Regions from separate parts of the Pantoea sp. App145 genome, predicted to be linked through region 1. Evidence: predicted binding sites of a transcription regulator. Region 1 holds the regulator's gene; the other holds the start of a gene.
What was found. Region 1 encodes ArgR, which controls arginine synthesis, uptake and breakdown. Its sites were predicted from a motif close to ANTGAATAAAAATACANT; they were not measured.

Region 1 (8,046 bases):
CAAAAGCGCTGAGCGGCCCGAGCGGTCGCCGTTCAACGATGCCGTTTTTGCCCAGCAGCAGCGGCTGTGAGAAGAATCGGGCGTATTCACCATCCCCTTCCACATAAGCACATTCCACAACATTGGCTTCGCCCTGCATGGCTCGTACCAGCGACAGACCAAAGCGCGCGGCCGCTTGCCCCATCGATAGCGTCGCAGAACCGCCACCTGCCTTGGCTTCCACCACTTCAGTGCCGGCGTTTTGAATCCGTTTGGTCAAATCCGCGACTTCCTGCTCGCTGAAGCTGACGCCTTTTACCTGCGATAGCAGCGGCAGAATAGTGACGCCCGAATGGCCACCCACCACCGGCACGTCAATCTCGCCCGGCTGTTTGCCCTTTAACGCCGCGACAAAAGTATTGCCACGAATAATATCCAGGGTGGTGACGCCAAACAGGCGGTTCTTATCATATACCCCGGCTTTCTTCAGCACTTCCGCCGCAATCGCGACCGTGGTGTTAACCGGGTTGGTGATAACGCCAATCAGGGCTTTTGGTGCAGTGCTCGCCACCTGTTCAATCAGGTTGCGGACAATGCCTGCGTTAACGTTAAAGAGGTCGGCGCGATCCATGCCGGGTTTACGTGCCACTCCGGCGGAGATCAGCACCACATCGGCTCCCTTCAGTGCGGGCGTGGCATCTTCACCACTGAAACCCTCAACTTTCACTGCGGTGGGAATATGGCTGAGATCCACAGCCACACCCGGTGTTACCGGGGCGATGTCATAGAGCGAGAGAGCTGAACCTGCGGGTAATTGGGTCTTGAGCAGCAGTGCAAGCGCCTGGCCAATACCACCAGCGGCACCGAGAACGGCAACTTTCATCCTGGACTCCTTATTAAGGTGGGGCAGAGATATGCCGGGTTTCCATCAGGTTACGAGTGTAATCAACTTCTCAGGCGATAGCGACAAGGCCCGTCGCGCTATAAACACTGACGCCGCAATTCGGCTCCCGAGACATCCACACTTCAGAAGTCGCCTGAATGATCATAAGTCGCAGCCAGAAGACAGGGGTCGGCAATGATCAGTCATTTTGTTGTTACCACTTCAATAATATAACAACATTGCAACCTTCGCTTTTGCGTGCCACCCCGCGATTTTGGCGCAGCGGGAAATCTCTGTTATGATCGCCGCCCCGCAGGTTTTCCCGGCGAAATTCTCACCTGGTTTATTGCATAAAAATTCATTTAAATGCATAATAATTTATCTGCTACGGGCCTGTTGCCCGATGCATCCCTCTTTTTATTGGTAACCTATGCGAAACCCATCTAAACAGGACGACCTGATCAAGGCGTTCAAGGCCCTATTGAAAGAAGAGAAATTCAGCTCTCAGGGTGAAATTGTGCAGGCGCTGCAGGAAGACGGCTTCGAGAATATCAACCAGTCAAAAGTTTCTCGTATGCTGACTAAGTTCGGTGCAGTGCGTACCCGCAACGCGAAAATGGAGATGGTGTATTGTCTGCCAGCCGAATTGGGTGTCCCCACCACCACCAGCCCGCTGAAAAACCTGGTGCTGGATATCGACTATAACGATGCGTTGGTGGTGATTCATACCAGTCCTGGCGCCGCACAGCTGATTGCCCGTCTGCTGGATTCTCTCGGCAAGGCGGAAGGCATCCTCGGCACCATCGCCGGTGATGACACCATCTTTATTACCCCCGCGCGTAGCTTTACCGTGAAGCAACTGCACGACGCTATCCTGGTTTTATTCGAACAAGAGCTATAAAACCCTGCCTGCTACCGGCAGATTACCTGCCGGTAACAATCCTGCCATCTCCCCCTCCAGCCGTCGCACTTTAGCCAAAATGCTCAGGAAACAATGCATTAAGCATATTCCCGTCAGTTCTCACCCCTCTGGATGATTGGTAGGACCTTTTAGCCTGCTTAACCTTTCGCGCTATTTTACACTGCTTTACATACCAACATCAGCTGTATTGCCCACTCACTGCGTATCAGCCAGCTGGATCAACCGGGATATTTCGCACAGAAAGATAAAATGACATAGACCTTTGTTTTTACATGTAATTAACAGTCATTGGACAGAAACCAGGCGTTTTTTATAACACTCAGTTATTAAAAGTTGTCATAAGGATAAAGAATAACAACCAAACATTATTAGCTGAATATTAATTTCATGGGTGATTAGATCTATACTTGTTTCGTGATGCAAATCACAGTGAATAAAAAGAGAAAAAACAGAAGACGAGGAAATAATCATGAAAGTTAAAACTACTATCGCAACCCTGAGCGTTCTATCTGCCCTGTCATTTGGTGCTTTCGCCGCAGATTCTATCAATGCCGATCAGGCCATGAATCTGCAACCGGCCGGCACCATCAGTGTCAGCGGCACTGCCGGTTCGCCGATGGATATCCATCAGCAGCTGAGTGAAAAAGCAGACCAGCAAGGTGCTAAAGCTTATCGCGTGATTGAAGCGCGTAATGACAACACCTATCACGCTACCGCTGAACTTTATAAATAAGTTTGCTGAAACAAGACAAGTATGAACGGCAACCCATTTGAGACGCAGTTGCGCTCAGGTTGCCAGACAAAATTCAGGAGAGTGAATCATGAAAACCAAATTATCTATCGCAGTTCTGAGCCTGGCCTCCATTCTTTCTTTCGGTGCCAGCGCTGCCAACCTGATCACTAACGAACAGGCAGACAGCATGAATCTGCAACCGCTGAACCAAACCATCAGCGTAAGTGGTCGTGATGGCGACCAGATGAATATCCGTCAGGAGCTGTCAGCCAAAGCGGATGCTCAGGGTGCCAGCCACTACCGCATTATTGAAAACAATCAGAATGACACCTACCACGTCACTGCTGAACTGTACAAATAATTGCTAACTGACTATCCGGCGCCTGCGGGCGCCAGGATAGAAATCGACGACCCGCTCCCACTTATCACCGCAGGTTGTTGATTGCTAAAGGAGAATATAATGAAAATCAAAACAACCATCGCAACTGCCAGCCTGCTCTCTGTCCTCGCTTTTGGTGCGTCTGCCGCACAGCTGGTCACAGCAGAACAGGCTCAGACTATGCAGCCTGCGGGGACAGTGACTATCAGTGGTACTGCCGGTGCGCCTATGGATTATCGTGCTCAGCTGTCGCAGAAAGCCGATGAACAGGGTGCCAGCGCTTATAAAGTGATTGAAGCCCGCACTGGCGACAATTACCACATTACTGCTGAACTGTATAAGTAATTCCTCGTCAACTGCTTGACGAACCCTTTGGCCCCGCTCGCCGGGGCCCTTTTTGTGGTTACTTCACATTAAAGCGGAGCTGCCCTTCCAGCTCCTCTTCTGCTTCATCAAACAACAGAATCAACGCGCCATAACGGCGCTTCTGTCCCTTTCCTAAGTGAATAAATTCAATCTCCAGCGGCAACGGCAGTTGATCGCCGGTCACCGCTTCCCAGAGATCGTCCAGATCAATAATCGCCAAATCCGCCAACGCAAAACGGTCGCTGAACTGCCGGAAAAAGTGCGCCTGATCGACGATTTCATCGAAATCAAAACGTTCGATTCTCATCATGACGATCCTCTCTGTGCCACTACTGATTAAAGCGATGAAATGAATGCGTCGCGGCAAAAGAAGGGGACATCCCTGCTTCTCCCGCCAGTTTGCATCCTGTCAGGAAAGTATAGATGGCATTATCCGGAGGTTTTGTGACAACGGGCCGCGCGATAAACGCGGCGGCTCATTTTAGATTTGAATCAATGTGTTGCGGTACTTACTCAGCATAGCGGCTAACCGTTTCACTGGCTCGGTCACGCTGCCTGGTGCCGCATATTGTTGGAGTTTTTCCTGGTAGATATCCAGCTCCTGCAATAACCGCTCAAAATAGACGCGCCGTTTATCATCACTGCGCGTCGAAATAACCTGGTCTGCAGTGGCTCGCAGCTGACGGTGGTAAGCCGACAAATCAGCATTGATGGGGACTTCCGCATTGCGTAAGCGCTGATGACCAATAATCAGCGTCAGGGCGATACGGTATTTATTAATATCACCCGGGAACAGGTTGAGCAGCAGGAACAATTGCTGATACAGCGCGGGCAGATGGTTTTCCCGGCGACGTACCTGGTTAGTGGTCATGGCCGACACGGCCGCATACATAAAGCGGTTGAGCAGCTTACGTCCGGTACGTTCTTTCGATTTGTCGCGAATCAGCAGAATCACCATCATCGCCACAAAACAGCCAATGACCTGACCAAGTGCGTTATCGAGAAACACGTTGAACTCAAACTTCATCGGGTTATCGAGCACCAGCACGTTAATCGTACCGATCAGCGCCCCGAGCGTGCCGATTTGACGGCGCTGCACGAAGATGCCGCCAATAAAGCCCAGCAAACCAATGGCAATACACAGCAGCAACATGCTTTGCTGAGTGGCTGGCATAATGTAGATAAAGTACAGCGCACCCAGTGGTACCGCGACAGTCATACCGTACAAAAAGTCTTTCGCCATCATCAGCGGGTTTGGCATACGCATCGCCAGTGCGGTGATTACCGCCAGCATCACCATACAACCGCTACCGGAAGTCCAGCCGGTATAGAGCCAGAACAGCGAGCCAAGCGCGGTAGCGACGAAAGTGCGCACGCCGTTAATCATCGCATGATGGGTTTCGGCAGAGCGGGCCTGAATCACCACTTCACGTTCAAGGATGCCCTCTTCCAGCGTGGTGATACGGCTGTTACTTTTCACACCATTAATCAACAGCAGATATTCAGTCGCGGCCCCAACCCAACTGGCCAGCGTCAGTGGCGAGGTTTTACTGCTGACACCAATCACCCGACGCATAATCTTCATACGCTTGTGGACATCATCAACGCTGCTGACTTCTTTCTCGATCAACAGGCGATATTGCGGCGGAATATAATCCGCACGTGAATTCTGGATCAGGAAGGTTTCGGCCGCCTGGGTAATCAGCGTTAACGACAGCGTGTTCAGCATCTGCAAACGACGGTTGCTGTTCTGCCAGCGCGATGATTCCATCATCAGTTGGCTGCGCATGCTGTTTAATGCGGTGGTACGGCGTACCAGCGCGCTCCAGGCTCTATCGACTTCGTCTTTATCACCGTGAGCAACGCACAGTTGCAGCAATTTGTACTGTGCCACCAGCAACGCATCCACTTCCTGGTCGATGACTTTTTTAATCGATCGCGGTGAGAAAATCATGTCCGCCAGAATGGCGCAGAGAATACCCAGTACGATTTCGCTGCAACGTTCCACCGCAAACTGCGGTGCCAGCGTCAGCCCCCCGCTGGCATCGGCGGTGACGACAATAATCAGCGCAGTGTAGCCAGCCAGACCGAGGGCATAGGAATTTTCGACTTTGATCAGTGAAGAGAGCCAGACGCAAAGCCCGGCCCACAGGCAGCACAACAGCAGCATCACTACGGGCGCACGCACTGTCGCGATCATAATGGTCAGAGCCGCAATACAGCCGATGAAGGTGCCGATAATACGCAGAATGCCGCGGTAACGCAGCGCGCCGGAGTAGGGATCCCCCCCGGCGGCAAAGGCGGTGCCACCCGCCACAATCCCGGCAGTCATCACTGCCCAGCGCGGCGTTTCCAGATTGAAGTGAAAGCCAATCATCAGCGCGGCGACCAGCGCAAACGTCAGCTTCACCGGGAAACGCAGGAACTCAATCATATCGCCCTCTTAACCAAACTCACGCAGGCGATTGAAAAACTGGGTCATTGGTGAGACTTTCGTCTGGCGATCTTTATCACCGGTGATCACCACAGTCGCAGTGGTACCCGCCGGGAAGCGATTACCTGGCTGATCATCAAGATGAATACGTACCGGTACACGCTGCGCCAGACGCACCCATTCCAGATTGGAATCGACCGTAGCCATGCCTTTGCTATCGACGCTGCTACTGCTGTTGGTGACACCTGCCGCAATGCTATCGACGGTGCCGCGCAGCACGGTGTTGCTACCCAGCGGCGTGATTTCGGCACGGAAGCCCGGACGTACGCCATCCAGCTTGGTCTCTTCCATATAAGCCATCACATAGAATGAATGCTGTTGTACCAGCGCGACGGCAACGGAGCCACGCGTGATGAACTCGCCTTCATACACATTGAGGTTGGTGACCCAGCCGTCAGACGGTGCTTTGATGGTGGTGCGATCAAGATCGATCACCGCCAGATCGCGCGTCGCGATGGCTTTCGCCAGTTGATGCTCGGTGGTGGTCAGATCGTTGTTCGCCTGATCGATAGCCTCACGCGACATCGCACTGGTGCCGAGCTGATTACGGCGTGCAGCTTCACGACGTTTTTCGTTAGCCACCGCCTGGTAATACTCAACGTCGGCCTGGGCCTGATCCAGCGCCATCTGGTAACGCGGACGATCGACCACGAACAGCGTGTCGCCCTTCTTCACCAGTTGGTTATCATGGACCGGCACATCGGTGATCAAACCGGTGACATCCGGAGAGATCGCCACGACATCGGCGGAAAATTTTGCATCACGCGTCCACGGGGATTCGGTGTAGAACACCCAGGCGCGGAAGATGATCACGATAGCGATGACAACCAGCAGGAGAGTAATCGCGTAGCGCGCGATTTTTCTTATTAGCGCTTTCACTTAAAACCTCAGACGAATAGACGGGATACAAGGTAAAACACACAGCAGTACAACGCTGTGTTAAAAAGTGCCGGATGCCAGACCAGATCATACAATCCACTTGGCGTCAGCACGCGTTTCACCAGCCAGAACAGCGCCAGCGAAACAATCAGTTCAATGAAGATGGGCGGGAAAGACAACCCAAATACGACAAATACCGGAAGCACACTCATTACGGTTCCTTAGTTCGACCTTGCCGGATTGCACCGATACCTGCCCGTACGCCACAAAACACGACGGGTTGATGATAGTGGGATGACGGGTAGACTGATGGCAACATTCAGGCCGTTTGAGCTAATCATAGCGTATCATCTGACAAACACGGACAGATTTGCTGCCATGTTCAGGTGCGGTGAAAAGACCCAGCGTGCGTATAGTAACGCGCTTGACTATACGTTTTCTACATATTGTGAGCTAAATCACTTTTTAGCCAGAGTAAACAATGGAACGACTTAAAGGCATGTCCATCTTCGCCAAAGTGGTTGAATTAGGTTCCTTTACCGCCGCGGCACGTCAGCTTCATCTTAGCGTTTCGTCTATCAGCCAGATAGTCGCGAAACTGGAAGATGAGCTACAGGTCAAACTGCTGAATCGCAGCACCCGCAGCATTGGGCTGACCGAAGCGGGCAGAATCTATTATCAGGGCTGCCGCCGCATGCTGGCAGAGGCGATGCAGGTGCACGAGCAGCTGTATGCCTTCAACAACACGCCGATTGGTATTTTACGCATCGGCAGCTCTTCTACAATGGCGCAAAATGTCCTCGCCGATATGACCGGCGACATGCTACGCGAATATCCGGGGTTGAGCGTCAATTTAGTCACCGGCATCCCGGCACCGGATCTCATCGCCAATGGACTGGACCTGGTGATACGCGTGGGTGAGTTGCAGGACTCCAGCCTGTTCTCGCGTCGGCTGGGGGCCATGCCGATGGTGGTATGCGCGGCGAAAAGTTATCTGGCACAGCAGGGAGTGCCGGAAAAACCGAGCGAAATCGATAATCTTTCGTGGCTGGAATACAGCGTACGGCCAGATAACACCTTTGAACTGATTGCACCGGAAGGATTGGTCACACGTCTGACGCCGCAGGGGCGCTTCGTCACCAATGATTCGCTGACGCTGATTCGCTGGCTGAAAGCCGGATGTGGCATCGCTTATGTGCCACTGATGTGGGTGATTAACGAGATTAACACCGGCGAGATCGATATTGTGTTTCCGCAGTACCAGTCGGCACCGCGACCGGTGTACGCGTTATATACCGAAAAGGATAAGCTGCCGCTGAAAGTGCAGGTGTGTATTGATTATCTGACCGAGTATTTCAAACGGGTGGCGCGCCAGTATCAGCAGCACCGTAAAAGTTAACAACCCGCCGGA
Region 2 (8,046 bases), 1.1 Mb from region 1:
GGTTTCGCGGATGGTGAACAGGTCCAACAGGGTTTGGGTCGGATGCTGGTTGGCACCGTCACCGGCATTAAGAATCGGCACGCCGCCGGAAAACTCGGTCGCAAGGCGAGCAGCCCCTTCCTGTGGATGGCGCATCACGATGGCATCAACATAGGTGCCAATCACCGAGATGGTATCGGCGAGGGTTTCGCCCTTTTTACCGAGCGAGGTGTTGCTGCCATCAGCAAAACCCACCACCGAGGCACCGAGGCGATGGATGGCGGTTTCGAACGACAGGCGGGTGCGGGTCGAGGCTTCAAAGAAGCAGCTGGCAATCACGTTGTGCTTCAGTAGTTCTGGCTGTGGGTGCGCTTTCAACTGCGCAGCGGTATGCAGTACCAGCTCAAGCTCGTCGCGACTGAGATCGTTGATAGAAATAATGTGCTTACGATATAGCGGGTTGGCCATAGCTCTCTCCTCTGCGCTGCCGGATGACGGACAAAAAAAAGCCCCTGCTTAAGGGGCTTTTTTTGCGATCGATTGATGACGGAAAGAAACAGGTGCGCCGCCAGCTTTCTGGCGTAATGGAGCGTCAAATTGTGCGCTGCGCTGTTGCATGCTTCCTCCCGGCAAATTGTGGCGCATTATACGCATTCACTGATTTGCATCAAGCAAAAATCGCGGTGAGGTAAACGTTTGCCCTGACGGCTGTTACGGCTGCCCCAGCGTGGCGACCATCACCGCTTTGATGGTGTGCATACGGTTCTCTGCCTGATCAAATACGATGCTGTGTTCCGACTCAAACACGTCATTGCTGACTTCCATGCCGTCATGCAGACCGTACTGCTCGGCCATCTGGTGTCCGAGGGTGGTTTGATCGTCGTGGAAGGCGGGCAGGCAGTGCAGGAATTTGACCTGCGGATTGCCGGTCAGCGCCAGCATCGCGCTGTTGACCTGATACGGGCGCAGCAGGGCGATACGATCGGCCCATACTGATTTGTCTTCCCCCATCGATACCCATACGTCAGTGTAGATGAAATCGGCACCCTGTACGCCGTCGGCGATATCTTCCGTCAGGGTAATTTTGCCACCGGTTTTCTGTGCCGCCACACGACATTGCTCCACCAGTTGTTCTTCTGGCCAGCAGCCTTTTGGTGCGACCAGACGCAGATCCAGCCCGACCAGCGCTGCCGCTTCCAGCATGCTGTTACCCATGTTGTTGCGTGCGTCACCGACGTACACCAGCGTCATTTCGCTCAGGGATTTCTGCGGCAAATGTTCCTGCATGGTGAGGAGATCGGCCAGCAGCTGTGTTGGGTGGAATTCGGTGGTCAGCCCGTTCCATACCGGTACGCCGGCGTATTCGGCAAGGGTTTCCACCAGCGCCTGGCCGTAGCCACGATACTGGATGCCGTCATACATGCGGCCCAGCACGCGCGCGGTATCTTTCATCGACTCTTTATGGCCGATCTGGCTGCCGCTCGGGCCGAGGTAAGTGACGTTAGCACCCTGGTCGTAAGCGGCAACTTCGAAAGAGCAACGGGTACGGGTCGAGTCTTTTTCGAAGATGAGCGCGATGTTTTTACCTTTCAGGTACTGCGTTTCGCTGGCGTTTTTCTTTGCGTGTTTTAATTCACCGGCAAGGCTTAACAGGTAATCAATTTCTGCTGGGGTGAAATCCAGCAATCTCAGGAAATGACGTTGATTCAGCTGACTCATACAGCTCTCCGTGTGATCATCATAAATGAATTAAAATTCAATCTAACCGGATGAATATGCATTTTCAACCCCAGCGTTAAGAAACTTTGTGTTTTGAGTAGTGGCGCGCGAGGCAGTGTGGGAAAATAATTGCATTCATTGCCGAACATTTTGAGGACATCACCATGGCATACGAAGCATTGCTGGAAGAACAACGCGAAGAGACGCGGTTGATCATTGATGAATTACTGGAAGATGGCAGCGATCCGGATGCGCTCTACACCATCGAGCATCATCTCTCCTGCAACAATTTTGACTCGCTGGAAAAAGCGGCGGTTGATGCCTTCAAGCTGGGCTACGAAGTCACCGAGCCGGAGGAGCTGGAGCTGGAAGATGGCAGCACGGTGATGTGTGTCGATATTCTGAGCGAAGCGGCTCTGAAACCCGAACTGATCGATGCGCAGGTTGAGCAACTGGTGAACCTGGCGGGTAAATACAACGTCGATTACGACGGCTGGGGCACCTACTTCGAAGACCCGGACGCGGAAGACGAAGATGATGACGGCGACTTCATTGATGATGAAGACGACGGTGTGCGTCACTAAGCATGAACGGGCGGCCATGTTGCTGCCCGTATTTTTCTCCCGCAGATAAAGACATTCATGAATTACGCCCCGCTATTAGCACCTATCCATCAGTTTCTACATTGCCGCACGCCGCAGGCGTGGATTGATGAAGCGCGCAAACCAGAAAATCTGACGTTGCTGCTGACCGATCATATGGTGTGCGAGTTAAAAGCGGCACAGACCGCCGTCTGGCTGATTCGCAAATATGTTGCGGATAAGCCCAGTGGTGACGCCATTCTGGCGTGGCTACAGCCTTATGAAGATTTCATCTTTGGTGAAAATCAAGACAGCAACTTTATCAACGCCCATAAGAATCTGACCAAAAGCATCATCGTGCGCAATGAACTGCCGTGGGCGGATGATCTGGTGGAAAAGATGGTGCTGCTGATCAAAGAAGAGCTGCATCATTTTTATCAGGTATGGGAAATCATGCAGGCGCGTGGTCTGCCGTATCGCAAAATCACTGCCAGCCGCTACGCGAAGGGATTGCTGCGCGAGGTCACCACGCATGAACCGGATACGCTGGTGGATAAGCTGATTTGTGGTGCTTACATCGAAGCGCGTTCCTGCGAACGTTTTGCCAGCCTGGCACCGTATCTGGATGAGCAACTGGAGAAATTCTACATCTCACTGCTGCGTTCAGAGGCGCGTCATTACCAGGATTATCTGGCGCTGGCGGCGCAGATCTCCCCGAAGGATATTGCACCACGCGTGCGCGCCATTGGTGAGGCAGAAGGGCGGCTAATCAGCGCACCGGATACGGAGCTGCGTTTTCATAGCGGCGTGCCGGTGTTTTGATGTCGTTACAGGGTACGCAGCATGCGTACCTCACAATCCACATGCCCGGTGCAGCCCAGCGCTTCTTCAATCAGCGTAAAACCGAGCGATTCATATAACTTAATGGCACGTGTCAGGCTGCCGGTGGTTTCCAGATAACAGCGGCGAAACCCCTGCTGGCGTGCGTAATCCATCGCGCGCAGTGCCAAATCCCGCGCCAGGCCGAAGCCGCGCACTTCCGGCATAAAGTACATTTTCTGCAATTCACAAATATCCGGCGCACTGCATGCCAGTGGTGCCACGCCGCCCCCGCCCAGCACCTTGCCCTGATGTTCAACAATCCAGTAGGCGCTGTTCGCCTCGCTATACAATTCAAACAGACGATCCAGGTTGGGATCGGACACGGTATAGCCTTTGTCCGCGGTCAGACCGAACTCGGCAGACACCGCGCGAATTACCTGCGCAATCAGCGGATTATCGGCAGCAGTAATCGGGCGCACCTGAAGATCCAGTGGGGTGACGGTGGTCATTATCATCTCATCCGATATAAAAAAGCCGGGCAGTGCCCGGCTTCGGTTAAGCAGTTGGCCTGAAACGCTTACAATGCCGCAATCACGCCTTGCTGTTCAATCAGTTTTGCTTTCGATTGTTCCAGTTCCGCTGCGCGCTCGCGCTCTTTCGCCACCACCGCTTCCGGTGCGCGGGCGACAAAGCCTTCGTTTGCCAGCTTGGTCTGGATCTTCTCGATCTCAACATCAAGCTTGGTCAGCTCTTTCGCCAGACGATCCAGCTCCGCGTCTTTGTTGACCAGATCCGCCATCGGGATCAGCAGCTCCGCGCCTTCAACGATCTTGGTCACCGATACCGGGCCTTTCTCGCCCGCAGGCAGAATGGTCAGGCTTTCCAGGCGCGCCAGACGCGACAGGAAGTTGCGGTTCTCCTCCACGCGACGCAGCGCCGCAGGGGAGCAATCACGCAGCAGCACATCCAGCGGCTTGCTCAGTGCGATGTTCATTTCCGCACGGATATTACGTACCGCAACAATCGCCTGCTTCATCCACTCGATATCCGCTTTGGCTACGGCATCTTCTTTCGCCGCATCGTACTGAGGGAACGGTTGCAGCATGATGGTATCGTCGCTGATATTTTTCAGGCCTTTAACACGCTGCCAGATGGTTTCGGTGATAAACGGAATAATCGGGTGCGCCAGGCGCAGCAACGCTTCCAGCACGGTGACCAGCGTGTTACGCGTACCGCGCAGTTCCGCTTCGCTGCCGCTGTTCATCACTGGCTTGGTCAGCTCCAGATACCAGTCACAGAACTGGTTCCAGGTGAAGTCGTACAGCAGGTTCGCCGCGATATCGAAACGATAGCTGTCCAGCGCTTCACGATAGGCTTTCACCGTGCTGTTGAACTCGGTCAGGATCCAGCGGTCCGCCAGCGACAGCTTCATTTCGCCGCCGTTCTGACCACAATCCTGCTCTTCGGTGTTCATCAGCACAAAGCGGCTGGCGTTCCACAGCTTGTTACAGAAGTTGCGGTAGCCTTCCAGGCGCTTCATATCCCAGTTGATGTCACGGCCGGTTGAAGCCAGCGCTGCCAGGGTAAAGCGCAGGGCGTCGGTGCCTGATGGCACGATGCCGTCCGGGAATTGCTTCTCGGTACGTTTGCGGATCTTATCCGCCAGCTGCGGCTGCATCATGTTACCGGTGCGTTTTTCCAGCAGATCTTCCAGCGAAATGCCGTCAACCATATCCAGTGGATCGATGACGTTACCTTTCGACTTGGACATTTTCTGTCCCTCTTCGTCGCGGATCAGGCCGGTGATATACACGGTCTTGAACGGCACCTGCGGCTTGCCGTCTTCATCTTTCATGAAGTGCATGGTCAGCATGATCATGCGGGCAATCCAGAAGAAGATGATGTCGAAGCCACTCACCAGCACGCTGGTCGGGTGGAAGGTACGCAGCGCTTCGGTGTTCTCCGGCCAGCCAAGGGTGGAGAAGGTCCACAGGCCGGAAGAGAACCAGGTATCCAGCACGTCTTCGTCCTGGCGCAGCGCGATGTCGGCAGCCAGATTATTTTCCTGACGAACTTCCTCTTCAGTACGACCCACATACACGTTGCCGTGGTTGTCGTACCAGGCCGGAATGCGGTGACCCCACCACAGCTGACGGGAAATACACCAGTCCTGAATGTCACGCATCCAGGAGAAATACATGTTTTCGTACTGCTTCGGCACAAACTGAATGTCGCCGTTTTCCACCGCTTCCACCGCGACTTTCGCCAGCGGGGCAGTGCGCACGTACCATTGGTCGGTCAGCATCGGCTCGATCACCACGCCGCCACGGTCGCCGTAAGGAACGGTCAGATCGTGAGGTTTGACCTCATCCAGCAGGCCGAGTGCGTCAACCGCAGCCACCATTGCTTTGCGCGCGGCAAAACGTTCCATGTTCTGGAACTGCGCCGGGATTTCGTTGCTGTACACATCGGTTTCTTCACCGTTGGTGTCCAGCACCTCGGCGGTGACACGGATGTCGCCATCGAAAGTCAGGATATTGATCATCGGCAGCGCGTGACGACGACCCACTTCGTAGTCGTTAAAGTCGTGCGCCGGGGTGATCTTCACGCAACCGGTGCCTTTTTCCATATCGGCATGATCATCACCGACGATCGGAATGCGACGGTTGACCAGCGGCAGGATCAGTTCTTTGCCGATGAGATCTTTGTAGCGTGGATCTTCCGGGTTCACCGCGACACCGGTGTCGCCCAGCAAAGTTTCCGGACGGGTGGTGGCGACCACCAGATAATCTTTACCTTCCGCCGTTTTGGCACCATCGGCCAGCGGATAGCGGATATGCCACATGGAACCTTTGGTTTCACGGTTCTCCACTTCAAGGTCAGAAATGGCGGTACGCAGTTTCGGATCCCAGTTTACCAGGCGCTTGCCACGGTAAATCAGGTTCTCTTTGTACAGACGTACAAACACTTCTTTCACGGCATTGGAAAGCCCTTCATCCATGGTGAAGCGCTCGCGCTCCCAGTCAACTGAGTTGCCGAGGCGACGCATCTGACGGGAGATATTGCCGCCAGATTCCGCTTTCCACTGCCAGATTTTGTCGATAAAGGCTTCGCGTCCGTAATCCTGACGTGTTTTGCCCTCTTCAGCTGCGATTTTGCGCTCAACCACCATCTGGGTAGCGATACCCGCGTGGTCAGTACCGGCCTGCCACAGGGTGTTTTTACCCTGCATACGCTGGTAGCGAATCATGGTGTCCATGATGGTCTGCTGGAAGGCGTGACCCATATGCAAGCTGCCGGTGACGTTCGGCGGCGGGATCATGATGCAAAAGCTTTCCTGGCTGGTATCGCCATTGGGTTTAAAGTAGCCCTGCTGTTCCCAGTGCTCGTAGAGCGGCTGCTCGATATCTTGCGGGTTATATGTCTTTTCCATTTCTGCTATGTCGTTTGCGGCTGTGGTGGCGTCGCCGTATTCAATTGGAAACCAACGCTGCGATACGCTTTGTAGCGGTCACGCGCCAGTTGTTTCTGGGATTCTTCGTAAGGTACGAAGTCTATCACTTCATGGAAAGCAGTAGCAAAATCTGCAAACTGCGGCAGCAGGCTGATCAGCAAATCGCGTGGCGAGCTGCCACGACGTTGCGGCCACGCCAGTTCAACCGGTGCGCCATAACGCGGCCCTTCACCGGCCAGGTTATGCGGCACAAAGGCGTTGGCCGGGCGCTGCCATAATGCTTCATCCAGACGATTCGCCTGTTGTTCATCGTTGCAGGCAATCAGGATGCGTTTGCCGTCACGCCAGCGTGCTTCGGCCAGATCGCAAACCAGCGCTTCGATGGCGCTCAGGCCGTCGCTGGCAGTATCGGACTCCATCACATAAAAGGTGGCGTTTTTCATGGCGGGCTACATTCCATTAATGACATTGGGGCGCATTATGCGCCCCACAAGTAAGGTCAATCCAGCAATCAATCGTCGCCGTTCAGACCTGCACGATTCAGCAGGAACTGCGACAGCAGCGGCACCGGACGGCCGGTGGCACCTTTGGCTTTACCGGAGCGCCAGGCGGTACCGGCGATATCCAGGTGCGCCCAGTTAAATTTGCGGGCAAAGCGTGCGAGGAAGCAGGCGGCAGTGATGGCTCCACCAGGGCGGCCGCCAATGTTCGCCATATCGGCAAAATTGGATTCCAGCTGTTCCTGGTATTCATCCGCCATCGGTAAACGCCAGGCGCGGTCGCCAGACTGTTCTGAAGCCCCGATCAATTCGTGCGCCAGCGGATTATGGTTCGACATCAAACCACTGACATGATGACCCAGCGCAATCACGCAGGCACCGGTCAGGGTTGCGACGTCAATCACCACTTCCGGCTCGAAGCGTTCAACGTAAGTCAGGGCATCACACAACACCAAACGACCTTCGGCATCGGTGTTCAGCACTTCTACCGTCTGGCCTGACATGGTGGTCAACACATCCCCCGGACGCATGGAACGGCCATCCGGCATGTTTTCACAGCCCGCCAGCACGCCCACCACGTTCAGCGGCAGATTCAGCTCCGCCACCATGCGCATCACGCCATAAACCGAGGCAGCGCCGCACATGTCGTACTTCATTTCGTCCATGGCTTCGGCGGGTTTGATCGAGATACCGCCGGAATCGAAGGTCAGACCTTTACCGACCAGCACAATCGGACGTTCGTCCGGATCGCTGCTGCCTTTGTATTCAATCACCGACATCAGCGATTCATTCTGCGAACCGGCACCGACGGCGAGATAGGCATTCATACCCAGCTCTTTCATCTGCTGTTCGCCAATCACCCGGGTGGTGACGTTTTTGCTGAAGGCATCCGCCAGCTGGCGCGCCTGCGACGCCAGATAAGCGGCGTTACAAATATTTGGCGGCATATTGCTGAGGTCTTTGGCGGCTTTCACGCCAGAGGCGACAGCCA

Region 2: argF (ornithine carbamoyltransferase) is a predicted target of ArgR. The motif match lies at 1,723-1,740, and genes of this name have one in related genera.

What each region holds. Positions count from the first base shown of each region.
Region 1 covers NZ_CP133290.1:3,273,920-3,281,965, reverse strand. The annotation lists gene mdh (malate dehydrogenase) at 1-862, opposite strand, end outside; gene argR (transcriptional regulator ArgR) at 1,293-1,763, shown strand; gene yhcN (peroxide/acid stress response protein YhcN) at 2,254-2,517, shown strand; gene RCF31_RS15085 (YdgH/BhsA/McbA-like domain containing protein) at 2,606-2,878, shown strand; gene yhcN (peroxide/acid stress response protein YhcN) at 2,978-3,241, shown strand; gene RCF31_RS15075 (barstar family protein) at 3,300-3,569, opposite strand; gene aaeB (p-hydroxybenzoic acid efflux pump subunit AaeB) at 3,744-5,696, opposite strand; gene aaeA (p-hydroxybenzoic acid efflux pump subunit AaeA) at 5,706-6,635, opposite strand; gene aaeX (p-hydroxybenzoic acid efflux pump operon protein AaeX) at 6,644-6,847, opposite strand; gene aaeR (HTH-type transcriptional activator AaeR) at 7,117-8,034, shown strand.
Region 2 covers NZ_CP133290.1:2,188,596-2,196,641, reverse strand. The annotation lists gene pyrB (aspartate carbamoyltransferase) at 1-447, opposite strand, end outside; gene argF (ornithine carbamoyltransferase) at 691-1,698, opposite strand; gene rraB (ribonuclease E inhibitor RraB) at 1,863-2,282, shown strand; gene miaE (tRNA isopentenyl-2-thiomethyl-A-37 hydroxylase MiaE) at 2,340-3,101, shown strand; gene RCF31_RS10070 (GNAT family N-acetyltransferase) at 3,107-3,610, opposite strand; gene RCF31_RS10065 (valine--tRNA ligase) at 3,679-6,534, opposite strand; gene RCF31_RS10060 (DNA polymerase III subunit chi) at 6,540-6,998, opposite strand; gene pepA (leucyl aminopeptidase) at 7,067-8,046, opposite strand, start outside.